Regions from separate parts of the Cohaesibacter gelatinilyticus genome, predicted to be linked through region 1. Evidence: predicted binding sites of a transcription regulator. Region 1 holds the regulator's gene; each other region holds the start of a gene.

What was found. The regulator PhoB, encoded in region 1, activates phosphate uptake and scavenging genes when phosphate is short. The targets are predictions, from matches to a motif close to TGTCATNNANCTGTCAT.
Region 2: CRO57_RS04430 (esterase-like activity of phytase family protein) is a predicted target of PhoB. The motif match lies at 3,414-3,430, and genes of this name have one in related genera.
Region 3: CRO57_RS11445 (alpha-D-ribose 1-methylphosphonate 5-triphosphate diphosphatase) is a predicted target of PhoB. The motif match lies at 2,162-2,178, and genes of this name have one in related genera.
Region 4: CRO57_RS15585 (bifunctional 2',3'-cyclic-nucleotide 2'-phosphodiesterase/3'-nucleotidase) is a predicted target of PhoB. The motif match lies at 2,668-2,684, and genes of this name have one in related genera.

The regions. Positions count from the first base shown of each region.
Region 1 covers NZ_OBEL01000010.1:30,659-36,168, reverse strand. The annotation lists gene pstA (phosphate ABC transporter permease PstA) at 1-990, shown strand, start outside; gene pstB (phosphate ABC transporter ATP-binding protein PstB) at 1,038-1,841, shown strand; gene phoU (phosphate signaling complex protein PhoU) at 1,921-2,619, shown strand; gene phoB (phosphate regulon transcriptional regulator PhoB) at 2,619-3,317, shown strand; gene CRO57_RS23565 (L,D-transpeptidase family protein) at 3,393-4,712, opposite strand; gene CRO57_RS23560 (PAS domain-containing protein) at 5,312-5,510, shown strand, end outside.
Region 2 covers NZ_OBEL01000001.1:984,432-989,941, reverse strand. The annotation lists gene CRO57_RS04450 (glycosyltransferase) at 1-177, shown strand, start outside; gene CRO57_RS04445 (undecaprenyl-phosphate glucose phosphotransferase) at 269-1,804, shown strand; gene CRO57_RS04440 (O-antigen ligase family protein) at 1,807-3,138, shown strand; tRNA gene CRO57_RS04435 (tRNA-Pro) at 3,236-3,312, shown strand; gene CRO57_RS04430 (esterase-like activity of phytase family protein) at 3,507-4,814, shown strand; gene CRO57_RS04425 (DUF2867 domain-containing protein) at 5,053-5,510, opposite strand, start outside.
Region 3 covers NZ_OBEL01000002.1:301,522-307,031, forward strand. The annotation lists gene phnE (phosphonate ABC transporter, permease protein PhnE) at 1-321, opposite strand, end outside; gene CRO57_RS11435 (phosphonate ABC transporter ATP-binding protein) at 314-1,105, opposite strand; gene CRO57_RS11440 (PhnD/SsuA/transferrin family substrate-binding protein) at 1,214-2,068, opposite strand; gene CRO57_RS11445 (alpha-D-ribose 1-methylphosphonate 5-triphosphate diphosphatase) at 2,224-3,363, shown strand; gene phnF (phosphonate metabolism transcriptional regulator PhnF) at 3,356-4,150, shown strand; gene CRO57_RS11455 (hypothetical protein) at 4,462-4,962, shown strand; gene CRO57_RS11460 (GNAT family N-acetyltransferase) at 5,095-5,510, shown strand, end outside.
Region 4 covers NZ_OBEL01000003.1:365,687-371,196, reverse strand. The annotation lists gene CRO57_RS15605 (alpha/beta hydrolase) at 1-291, shown strand, start outside; gene CRO57_RS15600 (hypothetical protein) at 312-899, shown strand; gene CRO57_RS15595 (VOC family protein) at 901-1,533, opposite strand; gene asd (archaetidylserine decarboxylase) at 1,557-2,450, opposite strand; gene CRO57_RS15585 (bifunctional 2',3'-cyclic-nucleotide 2'-phosphodiesterase/3'-nucleotidase) at 2,812-4,770, shown strand; gene CRO57_RS15580 (MmcQ/YjbR family DNA-binding protein) at 4,857-5,243, opposite strand; gene CRO57_RS15575 (ATP-binding protein) at 5,270-5,510, opposite strand, start outside.

The DNA.
Region 1 (5,510 bases):
AAAGACAAGGCGCAAAAGAAAGATCGCAAACTTGCCAAAAAGATCCTGTCTCGTGGCGCTGCCATTGAGCTGCGGGACATGGTGTTGGCCGATCCGAACCTGATCGGTACTTCCCAAACGATCTGGATCCTTGCTTCCGGCAATGTGGATTCCTTTGTCAAAGGGCAAATTTCCCGTGAGACCGATAATAAAAGCCGTCTGATCAAGGATAAGCAAATTGTCTGGATCGATACCATGCTTGATCAAGGTATCATGGACAAGAAGTTCAATACCGGTTTGTTCACTTTTGGTGCCTCGTCCCGTCCGGAGTCGGCTGGTATTGCGGTTGCGGTGATTGGTTCACTCTTCATGATGGGAATCGTGCTGGTATTGGCGCTTCCAATCGGAGTTGCTGCTTCCATTTATCTCGAAGAATTTGCCCCCAAGAATAAATGGACGGATCTGATTGAAGTGAACATCAACAATCTGGCTGCTGTTCCTTCCATCGTGTTCGGCCTTTTGGGACTTGCGGTTTTCATCAATTTTGCCGGCCTGCCACGATCCGCATCCATTGTCGGTGGTCTGGTTCTGACTTTGATGACGCTGCCAACTATCATCATCGCAACTCGCTCTGCTTTGAAAGCAGTCCCTCCATCCATCCGCGAAGCAGCTCTGGGGGTTGGCGCATCCAAGACGCAGACCATTTTCCACCATGTCTTGCCGTTGGCCTCCCCCGGGATCCTGACTGGCACCATCATTGGTCTGGCCCAGGCCCTTGGGGAGACAGCTCCACTTCTCATGATTGGCATGGTTGCCTTCGTGAAGGACATTCCAGTCAGCCCACTTGAGCCTGCTACGGCCCTGCCCGTACAGATTTATATGTGGGCAGGTGAAGCAGAGCGGGCTTTTGTTGAGCGCACCTCAGCCGCCATTCTTATCTTGTTGGCATTTCTTGCCATCATGAACATTTCTGCGGTGCTGTTGCGGCGCCGGTTCGAGCGCCGCTGGTAGATCCAGTTGGCAGGAAAGATTTGACGTTTTAGAAAAAGGCCTTGATCATGCAAGATATGACACCGATCAAAACAGCCGAAGCTACCCCGCGCCGCGCCATCAAGATGTCTGGCAAAGGGGTAACCGTCCATTACGGCGCCAAGCAGGCTCTGTTTGGCGTGGATCTGGCAATTGAAGAAAACCAGGTGACCTCGCTTATTGGTCCCTCAGGTTGTGGCAAATCCACTTTTCTTCGCTGCCTGAATCGGATGAATGATACCATCGACATCTGTAAAGTAGGTGGCGAAATCAAGTTGGGCGACACCAATATCTATAACTCCAAAGTGGATGTCGTGGAATTGCGGGCGCGGGTTGGAATGGTGTTCCAAAAACCCAACCCTTTTCCAAAGTCCATTTTTGAAAATATCGCCTATGGCCCACGCATTCACGGTCTATGCCGCGACAAGACCGATATGGAAGAGGTGGTCGTCTCATCCCTGCAAAAAGCTGGCCTGTTTGACGAAATCAAAGATCGTCTGGATGAACCTGGCACCGGTCTTTCCGGTGGCCAGCAGCAGCGTCTTTGCATCGCACGCGCCATTGCAGTGAGCCCGGAAGTCATCCTGATGGATGAACCTTGTTCGGCACTTGATCCCATTGCAACCGCAAAAGTGGAAGAATTGATTGATGAACTGCGTGAGAACTACACCATCGTCATCGTGACTCACTCGATGCAACAGGCGGCTCGTGTCTCGCAACGTACTGCATTTTTCCATTTGGGTAACATTGTCGAAGAGGGTCAGACCGAACAGATCTTCACGACCCCAAAGGACCAGCGGACCCAAGATTATATTACCGGCCGCTTTGGCTAGCAAACATCCTCAGGATTGGTCGTCATTCCATCATCCCCTGATGCACTGACCGACCTCCTGTGTGAAGGAGAGGCAAAACATGTCTGATCATATTGTCACATCTTACGATGAAGACCTGAAGGAGTTGGCCAGCAAGATCTCAGAAATGGGTGGGCGTGCCGAACGGTTGGTCGAAGACAGCATCAAGGCCCTTGTTCTGATGGACATGGCAGGGGCAGCGGAAGCTGTCGAGAAAGATGTCATCATCAACAGCATGGATCAGGAGATTGAAGAAAAAGCCGTCCTGACCATCGCCCGTCGTCAGCCAATGGCACAGGATTTGCGAGAGATTGTCTCTGCCTTGCGCATCTCTGTCGATCTGGAGCGGATTGCCGATTTGGGTAAGAATATTGCCCGCCGTACATTGGCTCTGGAAGGCAAGAACCAGCCCAAGCAGCTGGTGCATGGTATTGAACATATGGCCGAACTGACCCTTGCTCAGCTCCGTACCATTCTGGATGCCTATACAGCTCGTGACGACATGTCCGCCATTGCCGTCTGGCATAAGGACCGCGAAGTGGATGCGCTTTACAATTCTCTCTTCCGTGAATTCCTGACTTATATGATGGAAGATCCGCGCAACATATCCTTCTGCACGCATTTGCTGTTCTGTGCAAAGAATCTGGAACGTATTGGCGATCATGTCACCAATATTGCTGAAACCATTTACTATCTGAATACCGGCCTTCCTCTTGAGGATCGCCAGTTTAAAGAAGACGAACACCTGGATTTGGACTGATGACTCCGAGTGTCATGATTGTGGAAGATGAAGAAGCCCTTAGCCTTCTTCTGCGTTATAATCTTGAATCTGAGGGCTATCATGTGGAGGTGGTTTCTCGCGGAGACGAGGCTGAAAGCCGTCTCCATGAAACACTTCCTGATTTGCTGCTTCTGGACTGGATGTTGCCCGGCCTTTCCGGCATTGAACTATGTCGCCGGTTACGAACCAAGCCAAGAACACAAAAGCTACCCGTTATCATGCTCACGGCACGCGGCGAGGAATCCGAACGTATTCGAGGCCTTTCAACCGGTGCAGATGATTACGTCGTCAAACCGTTCTCAGTGCCGGAATTGATGGCGCGGGTTCGCGCCATGTTGCGCCGCGCCAGCCCGGATCTTGTCGCCACCACACTTAAAGCAGGCGACCTGGAACTGAACCGCGAAACGCACCGTGTCAAGCGTGCCAACCGCGAAATCAATCTCGGGCCAACCGAATATCGGTTGCTTGAATTTTTGATGCAAAATCCTGGCCGGGTCTATTCTCGCGAACAACTGCTGGATGGCGTTTGGGGACATGATGTCTATGTGGACGAACGCACGGTTGATGTCCATGTGGGGCGTCTGCGCAAGACCATCAATCGTGGCAAGGCCAAAGATCCCATTCGCACCGTGCGAGGATCTGGCTATAGTTTTGACGATCAGTTTGCCGCCGAATGAGTTTCACTCCACATCTTAAGAACAAAAAGGCCGCCAGAGTTCAATCTGGCGGCCTTTTTTTCGAATGGCAGTGGTTCAATTGCGTTTGGCCACTTCCCTCAAACCCTTTTTCTTCTTGTCGGGTCCTTTGGGCTTTGTCAGTACTATAAAGTCGGTACCCTGATAGGTGGTTTCCTGACTTTTCCCTTTGTCTGAAATCGCCAGCGAGGATCCTGCAATCAGCAGCGGAGCAATGCGATCTCGCACTTCTTGAGGGATGATCAGACGGTCCAGCACGGCTTCTGCAGCAACCAATCCATCATCTTGTTCAATAGCCTCGATCCCCACACGTTTTTGCATGTTCGGATGAATGCTGTCACCGAGGCTCAATGCCAGCCAATTGGCGTTGGTACGTGCATCATTGGTTTCACTGACCGTAAACAGATGCGCACCCAGCGGCTTTTGTGGATCCTTGAAGCGCAAGGGAGCATTGAAGAGTGGTTTAAATTTCTGGCGCACATAGATGTGGCCTTCGGGCACCAATCCCTTGCCCGCCCTGCTATACAGAGCTTGCAACAATGGGCGGTCAAATTTGCCGTTCCAGTGTGCTTTTTCTGCCGGACTATCTTCTCCGATAAAACGACGAACAGCTGCAATGGTATTGCGCCCGGCAATGCCATCAACTGCACCAGCGTCATAGCCTTGTTCATTTAGCTCATTCTGGATATCACGAACCAGTGTCGTGGTAGAGCGGCGTGTAATCAGGATGCGGACCGGCTTGAGCGTCTTGTGGCGCTTTTGAGCTTTTTTCTGTCTTGCCTTCCAACCGTGCAATGCATGGCGGCTCAACAGACGCATTTCCAATCCTTGGCTATCTTCCTCAAGAGAAGGCTTGATGTCGCTTTGGTCAATACCGGGTTGAAACAATACATTATGTTGAATTGGGCTCGGGGCCACCTCGCGTTCGGCTATCACGACATGCGCACCACGGTTCGTGAGCGAGAACAAGGTCTTGGCGAACGAATTAGGAAGCCGCACACAACCATGGGAGGCTGGATAGCGCGGAACGCTGTTTGAAGCATGCAATGCAATGCCCGACCAAGTGAGGCGCTGCATGAAGGGCATCGGCGCATTATTGTAAAGATTGGAGAAATGCCTACGGCGTTTTTCCAGGATAGAAAAAACTCCTGTCGGAGTCGTATGTCCACGTTTGCCTGTCGAAACGTGTGATTCTGCGATCACTTCCGTTCCTTTGAAAACCTGCAATCTTTGGTCTGCACGCGAAACAATAATCTGGATTGGACGCAAGTCCGGCTTGGCAGAGGTATCTGCGGCAAGGCCTGTTTCACTTGCAACTGCACCAATCGAAAAAGCTCCCAACATTAGCGGAGCCAGCATGGCAATTGATTTGTTCATCCCACTTTTCCCCATTATCCCAACTATACGCCCACCGGGATACCAATTTTGGTTTAATATCAAACAATCTTTGCGGGTGACGTTAGCATGAAACTATCGCCAAGCGGTTAATAGATATGTCTCTTGCAATTGCTTGCTTGTCATCTACTTCTGAATGCTCGACCAACAAGTTATCCTGACCCTTGTCACTTCTGAATATCCCTCGATTACTCAAACATAAATCGGACAAATGTACTACTGCATGATGAAACCTCTTTCATCTGATTGAGAGCCATAGAATATCTACAGAGATTCTCGCATTTCTTATTTGACGCGATGCTTGGCAAATAGGTTCAATTTTCTTCACACTAATATCTGTCGTTTCTAAATACACCTAAATATCGAAGCCCTACCCAATTATCGAGATTTCCAACGAGCCTCTTCCTATTTCAGCTATATATTACCGCCATTCCATTACGTATTTTTATATAGAAATAGATTTTATCATTTCCCGCGGCAATTTCACTCAAGCTCTTGTCTTTTTTATATTTTCAACTCTTGGTTAATCTTTGCTTGGGACAGTTCCCAAAACCAGTTTTGGCCAATATTGGAGAATATCTGTGTCCACATCTCTGACACCAACTGGAGTGGAACGTTTTTTTGATGAAGGAGAAATCCTGGTCAGCAAGACAGACACTCGGGGCCGCATTACCTATTGCAACGAAATCTTTCGAGACATTGCAGGATACGACAATGCGGATCTGCTGGGAGAACCCCATAGCTGTGTGCGTCATCCGGAAATGCCACGTACCGTTTTCA
Region 2 (5,510 bases), on a different contig from region 1:
AGCAGAGAACTGGCTCAAGCGCAGGCCGCACAACTGGTTGAACAGATCAAAAGTGGTTTCTCTCTGACCACCATGAACCGCACGATTCTGGATGAATATTATCGCGGCTTTCGCATTCGTCCTGACATTAATCTGCCATTAACGACAAAAACCGAAAACGTTCAAAACGCTGCATAATTTCCATCCAATTAAATCTTTCTCAGCTTGCAACCAATAGTCTGGTTTCCGGGACGACTTAATAATAAAATTCGGAAAACGGTGTTGAACAATGCAGGCTTTGGATCCAAGAGCAGTCTATACTTCGAGTGCAGTTCTTGCCTCCTCAGATGATGAGCCACAGAGCAAGAATCATGAAATCACAGAGATGGCTCGCGAGGTAGCTTCTGAATTTGCATCCACCACATATGCGCCGATGGTGGTGCGTGGTTTTGTGCAGATGACAGATATTGCTCTCATCTCAATCGCTGGCATCGCTTCCCTGCATTTTGCCAGCGAGATGCTGTTCCCCAATCTTCTATATCCAATGGGTTATTCTTTGCTGGGTGGCTTGCTATTTGCCCTCTTCATGCTCTCTGCCGAGGGATATAACATGAGTGGCATGCACAGCTTCTCACCACAGATTGGCAAGATTGTCGGGGCTTGGACCCTTGTCGTCGTACTTGGAATTCTGGTCAATTTCTTCACAGGAACCAGTTTTGAAGCCTACCGCGGTTGGTTGGGAGCCTGGTTTGCCGGTGGTATCGGCGCCATTGTCGTTGTTCGGGCCTTGCAGACCGTCGTTATTCGTCGCTGGAAAGAGGAAGGCCGCCTGGAGCGCCGTGCGGTGATTGTGGGGGGTGGCCAACCTGCTGCCGATATTATCTCCACTTTGGAAAGTCAGGAAGCCAATGATATTCGTATCTGCGGCATCTTTGATGACCGTGACGACGAACGTTCCCCCGCTCTTGTTTCCGGCTATCCGAAACTTGGCAATGTGGATGATCTGGTCGAATTTGCGCGTCTTTGCAAAATCGATATGCTGATTGTGACTATTCCAGTAACAGCAGAAAACCGTGTCTTGCAAATGCTGCACAAGCTTTGGATTTTACCCTTGGATATCCATCTCAGTGCACATATGAACAAGATGCAGTTTCGCCGTCGCACCTACAGCTATGTCGGTAAATTACCGACCGTTCCGATCTTCGCCAAGCCAATTGCCAATTGGGGCTCAATGTTCAAGCGTGTCTTTGATGTGCTGGTAGCGGCCTGCGCGATCATCGTTCTCTCACCAATCCTGATTGCTACTGCGATTGCGGTGAAACTGGATAGTCCCGGCCCTATTATTTTCCGTCAGAAGCGCGTTGGTTTCAATAACGAGCAGGTGATGGTTTACAAGTTCCGCTCACTCTATACCAACCAGTCTGACCAGAAGGCCGCGAAATCCGTGACCAAAAATGACAGTCGGGTTACCAAAGTTGGCCGCTTCATTCGCCGTACATCCATTGATGAACTGCCACAACTCTTCAATGTGCTGGTTGGTACCCTGTCCCTGGTGGGTCCGCGCCCGCACGTACCGCATCAGGAAACTGACAACAAGCTGTTTGAAGAAGTCGCCGATGGCTATATGGCACGCCATAAGGTCAAGCCAGGTATCACTGGCTGGGCACAGATCAATGGTTGGCGTGGTGAGATTGACGACGACAACAAGCTGAAACAGCGTGTTGAACACGATATCTATTATATCGAAAACTGGTCTTTGGCACTGGATTTCTACATTCTTGCTGCGACTCCGTTCAAGATCATCAATCAGGACGGAGCATACTAACCATGGCCAGCGCACTTGCCCCTTTGGCGACCGGTCGCCTGGCTTGGCCAAGTGCGTCCGCATGGAAACAGCATATTGCGTCGGCAACCTTGGCAGTTGCCGTCTTCTGCTCCGGTTTTGTTATCAACGAACCATCGCCCTATGAGTTTGCCATGGTCGCCCTCATCGGGATTTGGGCATTTGTGGACTTCAAGATCAATCGCTATATCCTGCCACTCGTTGGTCTGATGCTGCTTTTCATCGCGGGCGGGGTCTTCTCCATCACCCAGTCCAGTATAATAGATCATGAACCGCTTTATATGGCAGTTTCGGCATTCCTGGCCTTCACATCTATTTTTTTCGCTGGCATTATCAGTCAAAATCCGGTCCATTATGCGACACATATCTACAAAGCCTATGTGGCAGCGGCAGTGGTGACTGCTATTTTGGGGATCATCGGCTATTTCGGCGCAGTGCCGGGCTTTGAAATCTTCACGCGAAATTCACGTGCCATGGGAGCCTTTCAGGATCCGAACGTATTTGGCCCTTATTTGGTGCTGCCCTTCATCTTCATATTGGTCAGCATCTTGAAGAACCCGCCCTCCAAAGCGCTAATTCTGTTGCCCATCTTCGGTATCTTGGCTATTGGCATTCTGCTCAGCTTTTCTCGAGCAGCCTGGGGCCTGACCGTGTTCTCTACCCTCGCCGCCTCTCTCTTGTTTCTTGTCACAACCCGCTCTCTCAGAATACGCGGGCGCATCATGGTATATTTGATGATCGGCGCTGGGTTGGTTTTTCTGGGCATTCTGGCAGCCCTGAGTATTGAGGAAGTACGCGGGTTGCTATTGCAGCGCTTCACGCTGAAACAGAATTACGATAACACCCGCTTTGCAACACATGCAGCAGGATTTGCGGCCGCTTGGACCAAGCCGCTGGGCTTTGGTGCATTGGAATTTGGTCCTCTATTCGGGCAGGATCCCCATAATATCTATCTGAAATCGCTGGTCGCTTATGGCTGGCTTGGTCTGATTGCCTATCTGGGGATGATCATCACAACCTTTATCGTTGCATTTCCCTTATTGTTTCGTACACGTCCATGGCAGTTGCTGCTGCAGTGCGCCTTTGTGGTTTGGCTTGGTCACGTATTGATTGCGCAAGTGATTGATATCGACCATTGGCGTCATGTCTATATGCTGTTCGGATTCATTTGGGGTTTTATTGGCGCGGAATATCTCACTCGCCGTAAAGAGCGCCGAGAAACACCTCAGTACATGCAGACTACAAAGCCGCAATCCAACAGCATGGATCTGTCACAACAACCTGACATTCATCCCACACGAATTTTGACCTTCTAAGCCCTCTTTCCTGCTTTCATAAAGCTTGAGGATAATGGCTGTTATGGTGACCGACTTTGTTGCATGATTGCAGCATAAGCCCTATATAACTCTCAGTCGGAGCGTAGCGCAGCCTGGTAGCGCACTTCGCTGGGGGTGAAGGGGTCGTAGGTTCGAATCCTATCGCTCCGACCATTAACTTCCCCTCAGCCTGAATTTACCCGATATTTCAAATTCTTGTAAGCAGATCGTTGGTTTCGGCGTTTCGAACACCAATAGCAGCTGCGTATCCAGTCTGTCATAGAGCTGCAATATCCCGCTATTAGATTTTCTTGCAAATAGTCATGTTGGCGTTTTGCCAGCGAACACACTATTGCAGGATATGAAACATGAAGATCAACACCATCCTTTCCGCAGCTGGCATGGCTCTTGTATTTGCCGGGTCAACCGCAATTGCGCAAGAAGTCAAAGAACTGGACCTCTCGGCAACCACCAAAGCACTGGATCTGGGCACTATCACTTTTCCTTCAGGTCATGTAATGCAGGCCGATTATGGTATTGGTTCTGCTGCCTATCGCCGTGCGGGTGACGAGGCTGGCGTTTTCTATACCGCAACAGATCGGGGGCCAAACATCAAATGTGGAGACGCCGAGAAAGTCATCAAACGCACTTTGGAAGAGGCCTGCAAAGGCGTTAAAGCTGGAAAAATCTTCCCACTTCCAGATTTTTCCCCCTCCATTCTTACCTTCAAGGACAACGGTGGCAAAGTTGAGTTACTGGAAGTATTGACCTTGAAAGATCGTGATGGCAAGCCAATTTCCGGTCGCTCGGCGCCATTGAAGATCACCAACACCGAAGGTGCTTATTCCAAAGATGGACGAGAGCTTCCTTTCGACGCTGAGGGTCTTGATGTTGAAGGGCTGGCTCGCTTGAAAGACGGCACTTTCTGGCTATCCGAGGAATATGGCCCTTCCCTCATTCACGTCGCTGCCGATGGCAAGATCCTGAAGCGCTTTGTGCCTGCAGGTATGGAAGCTGATCTCAAAGATGCCAACTATAACATCATTGGCTCCCTGCCTTCCATTCTTGCCAAACGCAAACTCAATCGTGGCGCCGAGAGCTTGGCGATCAGCGAAGATGAAAAGCACCTCTATTTCTCCATGCAGAGCCCATTGGCCAACCCGAATGGCAAAGCCTACAAAACCTCTCGCAATGTGCGCCTTTTGAAGGTGGAAGCAGAGAGTGGAAAGGCCATAGCGGAATATGTTTACCAACTGGATCTGGCGGATAGCTTCCCTGCTGATAATGTCAAGAAGATGCGCAAGCAAAGTGATGTTAAAATCTCCGAGCTAACCCTGCTGTCTGATGAGCGGTTTGTGGTGCTGGAACGGATCAGCAAGACCACGAAATTCTATGCTATTGATCTGAAGGACGGGGCGACCAATATTATTGGTACCGAGTGGGACAAAACTGCCACCTCTCCTTCTCTGGCTCAGACAGATCTTTCCAAAGCGGAGATTCAGCCTTTGAAGAAGGAAGAGCTTCTGATTGGAGAAGGTGCAACCTATCCGAAAAAGATCGAAGGCATTGCTCTCTTTGGTGAGAAGGACGTTTTGCTGGTCAACGACAACGATTTTGGCATCATGGGAGCTCCGACCCGCGCCATTCGCGTGAAGCTGGACAAGGCTTGGAAATAACCTGTTTTCGTAGTTCTTCCGCCGTGGGAGAAACCAGAACACCAGAGCGTTTGGATTATCTGACGGATCTTGGATATTCTGACGCATAGTGGCCCTGTCGGATGATGGGGCCATTTTTCGTTTTCTAAAGCGCTTTGAATGAATATCCGGTCATTCCAATTTCCTAATCCATTGTTTGCTAGCATATTCCTTTCTGAAAACCGCACACATTTTTCAAAAAATAAGCCCCGGGCTTCTTCTAACGCTTTTCGCGAGATTGCATTGCGACGGCCATACGTTTGGCACTTTGACCAACAATAAGATGATGAAAGGGCATGATAAGAGTCAAATATGCCCGACCAATCCAGTTGTGAGGATGCACCCAGCTTGCCATCTGCACCCTATTTTCCGACTTTCTGATACCGACACGAAAATCCAGATGCCAATCATCCGCCCCCAGTACAATTTCATCGTCTGACTGCTGAAAGACTTCAAATAACCCAATTTTTTCGCGTATTCCTACGCTTTCAACTTGGGGATCATCAATCGTGAAAGGACCATCATGGCCCGTTTTCAGGCCCAACGGCTTTACGATCCTGTTGCGCAGCGCCATAAGGAACTCTACCCAGGCAGGTTGTTGATCAAAAACGAGACTGGCCAGTTCGGCGGCTGACTGATCAGTTTGTCCACTGATGGTCACACAATCCAAATGATCCT
Region 3 (5,510 bases), on a different contig from region 1:
AAGAGGCGAGACGCCACGCGCTGCAAGCCATCCCAAAGGCAAACTCAGCACAATGCCGATGGCGGCGCCAACCAAAGCAATCTGAAAAGTCTCGACGATGCGCAGCCCCACCCGCTGCAGGAAGGCAGGCTCCAGATTGGGCGGCGTCATGCGATCCAGCAAGGACACCATGCCCGGAACCCCATCAACCAACTGGCTGACTGATGGCGCTACATCATTGATGGAGGCAATCAGAACGGCCCCAAGAGTTACATAAAGAATGAAAGCAAGCGGGGTCAGGCGCGGACGGCGCGAAGGAAGAGAGTGCGCAGCATCAGGCATGGAAGACCTCCGCCAGATCAGACTGGGTGACCTTGCTGGATGGCTTGTCAAAAAACAGATTGCCAGCTTTCAAGGCAACAATGCGGTCGGCAAATTCTGTTGCATGAACCATATCGTGAGAGGTGAAGAGAAGGGTGATACCGGCATCCTGACAGAGACGGGCAAACAGGCTCATCACATCACGCCCCGCAACAGGATCAAGACTGGCGGCCGGTTCATCAGCAATCAGGATCTTGGGGCCACGCACCAGAGCCCGCGCAATGGCAACCCGTTGCTGCTGACCACCGGACAGAGCATCGGCACGAGAACTGGCAAAGGACGCCAGATTGACATTGTCCAGAGTTTCCAGCGCCATATCCCGCCATGGCGTTGGCGCTGTATGATGGCAAAAGGCCCGCCAGCTGCCAGCTTCCCCAAGCATGCCATGCACCACATTGGAGAGGACGGAGCGCCGCTGCACCAGGCAGTGCTTTTGGAAGACAAATCCCATCTGCCGACGCAAAGCCTGCCTTTGTTTGCCCGATGGCGCACGTTCAAAGGACTGACCCAGAGTTTCGACCGAACCACCCGAGATCGGGTGCAGACCGATCAGACTTTTCAGCAAGGTGGATTTGCCCGAACCGTTCGAGCCAATCAGGGCCACCCGCTCACCAGAGCGAATGGTCAGATCAATGCCATTGAGAATGACCCTGTCACGAGCATAGGCTTTTCTGAGGCCTTTGGTCTGAATGATGGCGTCTCTGCCTTTCACATCCGGGGCAAGGTGGGAAACAGTTGTCAGCATGGGGAATAAGGTCTGGTTGTGATCGATGGACAAGGGCGAACGTGCGCCCCTGTCCGGAATTTTCGATCCGTTCTTTTACAAAGGTATGACAGATCTAACGCGAGGCAATTAGTTGCCGACGAAAGACTTGGTGTCGACGCCGATGGTCTTGTACATGGCGCGGACATAGTCATATTTTGCGTCTTCAACGGAAGACAGGAAGAAACCACCTTCGTACTTTTGGTTGTCATCACCCTTAAGAACAGCGGCCATCAGCTCTTTGCCATTTTCAACGAAGGCCTTTTTGACCTTCTCCAGAGCAGCCTTGTCCATATCTTTACGAGCAATCAGAATGTCGTTTGGCAGATCACGACCACGAGCCACAACGGTGAAGGACACACCAGGGAAAGCCTTGCGGATTTTCTTCAGATGTCCGTCATTCATGCCAACAGCCTGAATGTCACCACGAATCAAGGCTTCAACAGCAACATTTCGGGAAATGATCTGCGCATTATAGTCGCTGCCATAATTCAGACCGAAATCAGCCAAAGTCTGTGCAGGGCCAAGATGCTGAGAGGTGGATCCAACAGAACCGAAGGTAACGGTCTTGCCTTTGAGATCAGCAACGCTATCGATGGAGCCTTCGGTCAAGGTCACGATCTGCGCATAATAGTTCGGACGCTGCCAAGCAACGACGATCTCTGCATCGGTCAGTTCCTTGATGACCACATATTCAGCCGGACCGGTCAGAACCAGATCAGCCTTGCCCTGATTGATGGCTTCGACGGCCGCGGTGCGGGAAGAAACAGGATAAAGCTCGATTTCCAGACCGGTGGCTTTTTCCAACGCGCCTTCAAAAGCTGCAAATTCCTGCTGCAACGCTTCCAGACCTTCAATGTCGGTGACGGCGAATTTGACAGGTTCGGCCATGGCGGTGCCTGCCATTAGCAGGGTTGCAGCGGCAGCGAGCAGTGAACGAGACATAGGACTCTCCCAGTTAACAAGTCTTGTGAATAGGCTCGATATTGTTTGCTGTATATACAGCATTGTCATACAAGGAACCTATAGTCCGCCCGTGTTACACGTTCATGACGGCTATGACGCAGTTTTGCGACAAGGCCGAGCGGAGAGAAAAAATCATGAATTCCTGGCTAGTAAAGGGCGGCGAGATCGTCTCGACCGACAATGTTCATCACGCAGATCTGATCATCGGCGGCGACATGATCGAGGCAATCGAAGCACAAGCCGAACCGGCACTAAAGCAAGATCGCATCTATGACGCGCGCGATTGTTTGGTCCTGCCCGGCATCATTGACATTCATGGCGATGCCTTCGAGCGCATCGTACAGCCGCGCCCCGGCCTGATGTTTCCTATGGATGTAGCCCTGAAAGAAGCCGACCGGCAGATGATGACCAACGGCATCACCACCGCCTATCACGGGCTGGCCATCAGTTGGGAGCCGGGCCTGCGCAGCATGCAGACGGCGCGGGACTTCATGAGCACGCTCACAAGCCTTGGGTCAGACCTGGCCGTGGATACCAAGGTCAATATGCGCTGGGAGACCTTTGCCTTTGACTATTGCGACGAGGTGATTGGCTGGCTGAAAACCGACCCGGCCCATATCCTTTCCTTCAATGATCACACCACCACCAATCTGGGTCACAAAATCCAGTCCAGCAAAATCGGGCGCCTGGCGGATCGCTGCGGCCTCACCCGCGAAGAGGCCGTTGCCATGCTGCATGAAGTCTGGGAGCGCCGTGAGGAAGTGCCCGCCGCCATTGATCGCATGGCAAGTGAGGGGCGTGCGCTTGGAACAAAAATGTTTGCCCATGATGAAGATGCCATCGAGGTCAGACGTCAAAATCGCCAGATGGGCATCAGCGTCTCGGAATTTCCCATGACGGAAGACACAGCCGATGAAGCCCGCGACCATGGCGAGGCCATCATTCTTGGCTCTCCCAATGTCTTGCGTGGTGGTAGCCAGAATAATGCCCTTGATGCCACCAGTGCTATCAAGCAAGGACGCTGCACTTGCCTTGCTTCGGACTATTATTACCCTGCCATGATGTTTGCCGCTTTCAAGCTGGTGGACGAACAGGCCATGAGCTTGCCCGAAGCATGGAAGCTGATTTCGCTGAATGCCGCCAAAGCCGCCGGACTGGACGATCGGGGTGCCTTGGAAGTCGGCAAGCGGGCCGATATACTTGTTGTCGATAAATCGAGCCGCCGCATCAAAGCCGTGTTCGTTGCGGGGCAAAAGGTATTGGAACATGAGTAAAAGACTGAATATCGCCAGCGTTGATCAAGATGAGCTGGAGCGTATTCGTGCCATCGCAGCCAAGCCCTATGGCAACAAGAGCCAAAGGGCCATCTGGCTGCAAATCTATGACCGCCTCTCCAATGCCTGCATCCATGGTCCGTTGAGCGCAGGGTCTCGCCTGCCCAGCGAAAATGATCTGGCCGACTTGTTTGATGTCAGCCGGGTCACCATGCGCCGCGCCCTCACAAAATTGCAGCAGGAAGGGCAGCTGCAAGCCCGCAAAGGTGTCGGCATCTTTGTCCGCCAGCAACCGACCCGTTATGCGATCAGCTCAAACATGCGCTTCATCGAAAGCCTCAATGTCGATGCCGAGCAGATCAAAACCCATACCCTTTCGCTATCCCGTCGCCCGGCCAGCATGAAAGCAATAGAAGCCCTTGGGCTGAAGCAGGACACAGAAGTGATCTGCCTGGACCGCATTCGCACGCTGAATGACGAGCCGGTCTATTTCACCACCAAGGAATTCCCGGCAGATCTCTTTCCCGATTTCGAAGCAGTATATGAGGCACGCCAATCGGTCGCTGATGTTTATCAGGCCCATGGCATCAAGGATTTCAAGAGAGTGGAGACGCGGATCTCGGGGGGCTTTGCCCATAGCAATGAGGCCGAGGCCCTGCAACTGACCCATCGCACACCATTGATGCGCACCAGCGCCATCAATAGCGACACCAAGGGCAAGCCAATCGACTTCAGTCTGGGCCGGTGGCCGCTTGCCAGCGTCGAGTTGATTTTCAACGAACAATAGCTTTTACCTATTCATTTTTAGAGATTAGAGCGAGTTCTTGTCCGAAAAGTTGCAGCACTTTTCGGACAAGAACTCGCTTCAAGAGGTTTATGACACGACACAAGAACTGACGATCAACGCGCGCCCCTATCCTCTGCCTGCTATCGGATGGCGCAGGTACGACAATTGATTTCCGACAGAATTTCATATGGAATTTCAATTACGTACATCTGTAGCGGTTGCAAACAATCTGCGATGAGTTGAAGCTTTTCTCCAGACAGAATGACTTCCCGCTCGGCTCCTTCATCCGAGCGCTCGTACCGGAGGCAAGAATGACCCACTCGCTTCGCAAATGCGGTCCTCTCCTGACCGCTCTTCTTTTCCTGATCGCCACCACAGGCGAGACATTCGCCCAAGGCTGGACGACAAAAACCGCCCGCAATCCGGCAGGGGGCATCAACGCCCTTGGTTGGGTGAGCAATGGTTTTTCCAGAATTACCCTTTATTGCGGCAATGATCGCTCACGGATCCGCATCACCTTTGAAGAGCTCCCCATGCCTGCCTCCATGAAGCGGCAGGACAAACGCGCCAATTTCGTTCTTGGCATGGACTTGGGCAATGGCAAGATCCGCAAGGTGCGCATTCCAACCTATTATGTTGCAAGTGAAGACACATGGCTGGGCCATGTCATGTTCAGCTACCCGCAACTGGAATCTTTTGGCAAAGCCAAACGTTTTCTGGTTTATCGCCCGAACGGCTCCATCGCCAAAACTTTCTCGGCCAAGGGCTCTTTGAAGTTCGAAGAAAAACTCCACGAAGCATGCTACACCTGACAGGTTTGGCAACAAGCCTTTCACAAACCCAATCAAAAGCCGAGCTATCACTGCTTGTCTTTTCGCGTTCAGGTTGACCTATGCAACCTCGATTACTAGGCTCAGATCTCCTCATGATTTGGGATCAAAGACATGAAGCTGATAAAGCCAAGCATCGATCATATTTCAGCCTATAGTGATGCGCTTCAAAGAGGCTGGTCACCAGAAAACCTGCGTGTCGAAGCCGGGCAGGAACAGCTCGATAAAATCTCAAAAGACGCCGAAACCTTCGTGGCCAATCTCGATGACCCTACAGCAAAGGGGGGACCTATCATCTTGCCAGATGGTTCGCAGGTTTCACGCCTGCCAAGCATTCGTCGCTGGATATGGGACGATGACTTTTGCGGCCATATCAGCCTGCGATGGAAGCAAGGAACGGAAGAGTTGCCCTCAACCTGCTCCGGCCACATAGGCTATTCCGTCGTCCCTTGGCGGCAGAGAGAAGGACTAGCCACAGCGGCTCTTGTCGCTCTTCTGCCCGAAGCCAAGGCCGTGGGGCTGCAATATGT
Region 4 (5,510 bases), on a different contig from region 1:
GGCGTTTATGAGCAGCCAAGTGACTATGGCGAACCTTATCAGATCACCCTTGATCTGATTGAAGACGGCAAACAGCATCTGTTTGGTGACGCCATGATAGAGACCGGCTGCCCGGTTCATATCCTGCAAGGGGTTCTGGATGACGCCGTGCCATGGCAAATGGCCGTTGATCTTGTTTCTCGCCTCGCCCGCGATGACGTGCGGCTCACCCTCGTCAAAGACGGCGATCATCGCTTGTCTCGCGACGAAGACTTGGCCCGGCTTATTCGATGCGTCGAGGAGATGCTTTAACGATCCAGGATCATCATTCCATGCGGCTCACCACATACATATTTTTATTTCTGATCGCGGCAGCACCTGCATATGCTGTCGATATTGTGCGTACAGCGTTGAACGAACAAGAATTTAGCCAGGAAAAGAACAAAAGAATAGACAGGGAGGCAGCTCGGAATTTCCAACGCTGGAACAAAAACCCAGACATTATATGGGACTGTGACAGTATTCCGCTGTCCCGTACCAATTGCTCTATCACCACTCTACTATGGAAGTCATTCAAGATTAGAGATAAGGGAATAAAGCTGTTTCCTTATGGGCTTTTTTCAAAAAAAACCTACCCCAATATCCATTTCAATATTTCAGGAAATGTGCCGGGCTGCAGGATCGAAAACCATCCCAACCTAACTTTTGTTGACGTTGGGAACATCGATAGATCAGCTATATATCAGTGCATAAATGGCAGTATCCTCACACATTATAACTTTAACGGAAATGTTAAATTTCCGAATATTATCAGCATAATAGCAGCAGAACACTTACTACAAACCACTCCGCCAGCAACAGATGTCGACCAGATTTTCAACGAGATTGAAGCAGTTATCAATCAGCGAAAATGGCAATGATCTATCTGAGCAATTTAACACCTGCCGCGGTTTGAATTTCCGCTTCCAAACCAATCTCATCTGAGTGCCTCAGAACGACCCTTTGATCCGTAAAGCGTGGTTTCAGAAAGGCTTCGATCTCATCCATGTTTGGGTGAGAGATAGTGAGTTTGAGCAAGCGACAGCCAAGATCGATCATGTTGCCTGATGGATGCGGCCCCTCTGGCCATTCAATCAGGGTTGGGCAAGTGCCATCAAACGGCAAGCGACCATCATCAGAGGTCGAGAATTGCCAATGCAGATCGCCACGTGCCATGTCGATGGCTTTGCCCATCTGAGCCGGAGCATCACTGAGGGTTTGCTGGATATCACTGGTTCCGACAATCCAGGTTGCCAAGGAAGCATCACCCTTCAAGGGAAAGTCAAACCCGAACCATCTGGGGTGGTCAGGCTTAGGCGCATCAGGATCGATGGCTATGACTTCCATATATTCATTGCCGCCCAAACTCATCAGTCGATTATGGGTACCCATTTTTGGATGCTGACCGCCCGGAGGCACGGTGATGCCCAGCTGATCTTCAACATGTTTGAGACCAGCCTCCAACGACGTTGCGACCACGGCGATATGATCAAGGACCAGATGATCTTGCTGCATGAGACTTGCCCTTTATGAAGAGTTCAGACAATTCGGGCAAGTTCCTCCCCGACCTTGATCAGGGTTTCCTTGCCCTCGGCACTGTTGACGATGAGATCACCAGAAAACTGGATTTTGCCCGGTTCAAAGACGAGAACCGTGGTGGAGCCACCAAATTTGAAATAACCTTTTTCATCCATCGCCTTGACCGGGCCGGATGTCTTGGTGTTGACGATTGCGCCAACCCCGAAAGCCCCTACTTCAACATAAGCAAGGGTGCCAGCTTTCTCGGTCTCGATCAGGGTATAGGTGCGTTTATTCTCACCAAAAACATCAGGCCCTGCTCCCAAGGCAATCGGATTGACCGAGTGCAACGCGCCTTCGATATCCCGACTTTGCGTGATCATGCCATCGCAGGGAAAGTGATAACGGTGATAGTCAGCCGGGCAGAGACGCACGATTGCCAATGCGCCACCGACAAAGCGCTCATGAATGCCAGGCAACATCTTCTCTATTGAAAACGGATAGCCCTTGACCGGGGCAAAGTCGTTGCCATCCAATTCCGGGAAGACCAGCACCCGACCATCGGCAGGACTGAGAATCAGATTGGGATCGGTACGATATGGGCGCGCTTCCGGCTTCAGATGCCGGATGAAAAATTCATTGAAGCTCTTGTAGCTGTCCTTGGAATCGGCAAATTCGCTCTCATCAATGCCAAGTTCCTTGATGGTTGGATCGATCTTGCTCCTGGAAAGCGCAGAATCGTAATAAGCCCCCATCAACTTGCTGATCAAGGGTGAGCGAAACAGCATCTTTTCGATCAAGGATGAACTGGCATCCTGATAGGCCCAGCGGATCCATTTTTCACCCAACACCACTTCTTCAAATTCATCTCCCGTCTTGCGATCAATGATGCGGATTGGTTGGCGCTGGCTCATCTCTTTTTATCCTTATTGGCCCGCATTGCGAGCGTTGTTTGGCGAATCAGGGCCTTACATACGTAAAAAGCCGGAAATTTCCGCTGCACAGACAGCCATAGAAATGCCATCAGGACAAGCTTTTACGCTCATGCCTGTGCAAAGCCATTTTCACAAAGATTGATATTTCTACACTTTTCGACACACCCCAAAAGATGCAGCTTTGCCAAGGTTCAAATGTCTTGCTCCCGTCATTTGGCTGGGATCTAATGTTCTCAATCATTTGATCATGCGTGCCGTTCTGTTCGCATTTCTCGATCAAATGAATCCACCTGCTTCTAATTCCACCTCTATTCAAAGATATTTTTTCGGGGAGATATTGATGAATATTTTGAAATCCTTTTTTTGCGCTGGTCTGATGAGCAGCACGATGGCTGCAACTTCGATGGTTTCTGGCTCCGCCATAGCTGCCGAGGTCAAACTGCGCCTGCTTGAGACCACAGACATTCATGTGCATCTGGCCGACTATGATTATTATCGCGACAAACAGTCCGATAAAGTTGGCCTTGCCAAGGTCTCCAGCCTTTTAAAAACTGCCCGGTCTGAGGCCAAGAATTCCATGCTGTTTGACAATGGTGATCTTATTCAGGGCAATCCGTTGGGCGATTACATCGCCAAGGAAAAAGGCCTGAAGGATGGTGAGGTTCATCCGGTCTACAAAGCCATGAATATGCTGAATTATGATGCTGCCAATATCGGCAATCATGAATTCAATTACGGTCTGGATTTCCTCAAAAAATCCATCAAGGGCGCAAATTTCCCTTATGTGCTGTCCAATGTCTATGTGCTGGATGGTGATAAAGACCCTTCCAACGACAAGCCGCTTTACGATCCTTACATCATCATCAACAAGGACGTTATAGCCGAAGATGGCTCCAAACATATGGTCAAGGTTGGCGTGATCGGCTTCACCCCTCCGCAGATCATGCAATGGGACAAGGCCAATCTGGAAGGCAAACTGCGTGTTGAAGACATCATCGACAGTGCCAATAAATATGTGCCGCAGATGAAGGAAAAAGGTGCCGATATCATCGTCGCCATTCCGCATTCCTCAGTCTCCACATCCGAGCGCAAAGGCATGGAAGAAAACGCCTCCGCCTATCTTTCCAAGGTTGAAGGCATTGATGCCATCCTGTTTGGCCATGGTCATCTAGTCTTCCCTTCGAAGAAATATGAAGGCTTCCCGGGTGCAGATGTCGCGAAAGGTACCCTTAATGGTGTGCCTGCCACCATGCCTGGTTTTTGGGGCTCACATCTGGGTGTGATTGATCTGACGCTTTCTGGAGAGACTGGAAATTGGAAAGTTTCTGATGGTACCGGGTCTGTGCGTGGTATTTACAAGCGCGATGGCCGCAAGACCATTCCGCTGGTGGAAGCCGATGCTGCCATCAATGAAGCCATCAAGCACGAACATGAGGAAACCATCGCCTATATGCGCAAAGGCGTTGGCAAGACCACAGCTCCGATCAATAGCTATTTTGCGCTGGTGGCCGATGATCCATCCATTCAGATCGTGACGAATGCACAGAAATGGTATGTTCAGAAGCTGGTCAATGGTTCGGAATATGACGGACTACCAGTGCTCTCAGCTGGAGCTCCGTTCAAGGCTGGCGGTCGCGGTGGCCCGGACTATTTCACCGTAGTGCCAGCAGGTGAGATAGCTCTTAAAAATGTGGCTGATCTTTATATCTATCCAAACACCCTGCGTGTGGTGAAAATGACTGGCTCTGAAGTGCGTGAATGGTTGGAAATGTCCGCCGGGCAGTTCAACCAGATCAAGCCCGGAATGGATGGCGAGCAAGCTCTGATCAACACCGATTTTCCATCTTATAATTTTGATGTGATTGATGGTGTCACATACAAGATTGATGTCTCCAAGCCAGCTCGCTATAGCAAGAAAGGTGAAAAGGTTTCTGACGGCCACCGCATTGTTGACATGATGTTTGACGGCAAGCCAGTTGATCCCAAACAGGAATTCGTCATTGCCACCAATAATTATCGCGCCAGTGGCGGCGGCAATTTCCCAGGGCTCAAAGGCGACAACATCATCATTTCAGCACCGGATGAAAACCGCACCATTCTGGCCAATTACATTTTCGATCAGAAGACCATCAACCCATCCGCCGATAAGAATTGGAGCTTTGCACCATTGAGCGGCAAGGCAAAAGTCTCCTTCACATCCAGCCCATCTGCCAAGGATGTGGCAACCAGCATGGGCTTTGAAACCATGGGCATGGCAGAAAACGGCTTTGCCAAATATCGGATTGATCTCAGCAAATAAGCTGGAATTCAGACAAACGAAAAGCCCGGTCGGAATAATTCTGGTCGGGCTTTTATAGTCAGGCAATTATTCTGACTATAAACCTTTTAGGCCCAAGACAGGCCCAACTCTTTTTGCAACTTCTTGGTCAGCTTACGACCAATGATTTCATGGGCCGCATCGATATGAGATTTGATCTCTTCATCGTCCATGGCATCCATACTCTCCAACTGTACCCATTTGGCTCGCGCCAGATAGGGAGCCGGGATGATATCTTCCTGATCGGGCAGGACTTCGAACGCCAAATCCGAGACCTTGAAGCTGATCTTGATGCCAAGCTTACCTGTTTCCTTATCCTCAACATCCTCTCCCCAATTGGAGCAGATGGCGAAAATCTTGCCACCGACTTTCCAGACGGATGCATTGCCCCATTGAATGACATTGGTCGTTGCCGTCAGGCTGGCGCAATAGGCATCAAATTCTTCTCTGGTCATGGTAATGGTCTCTATATCAAGATATTTTAACTCGCCTGATCAGGGGATGGCAGGCAGATTTGAAAATGTGCACCAGGAGAGCGTTCCAGCAATGCGATACTCCCGCCATGGGCCTGAACCAGCTCTGCCGAAATTGCGAGACCAAGACCGGTTCCACCTTTGCGAACCGACCCCTGGAACGCCTTGAAAAGCGATGCTTTCGCCTGCTCTGGCACTCCGGGTCCGGTATCCGAAATCACGATATCCGTCTTGTCGCCGGTTTCCTCC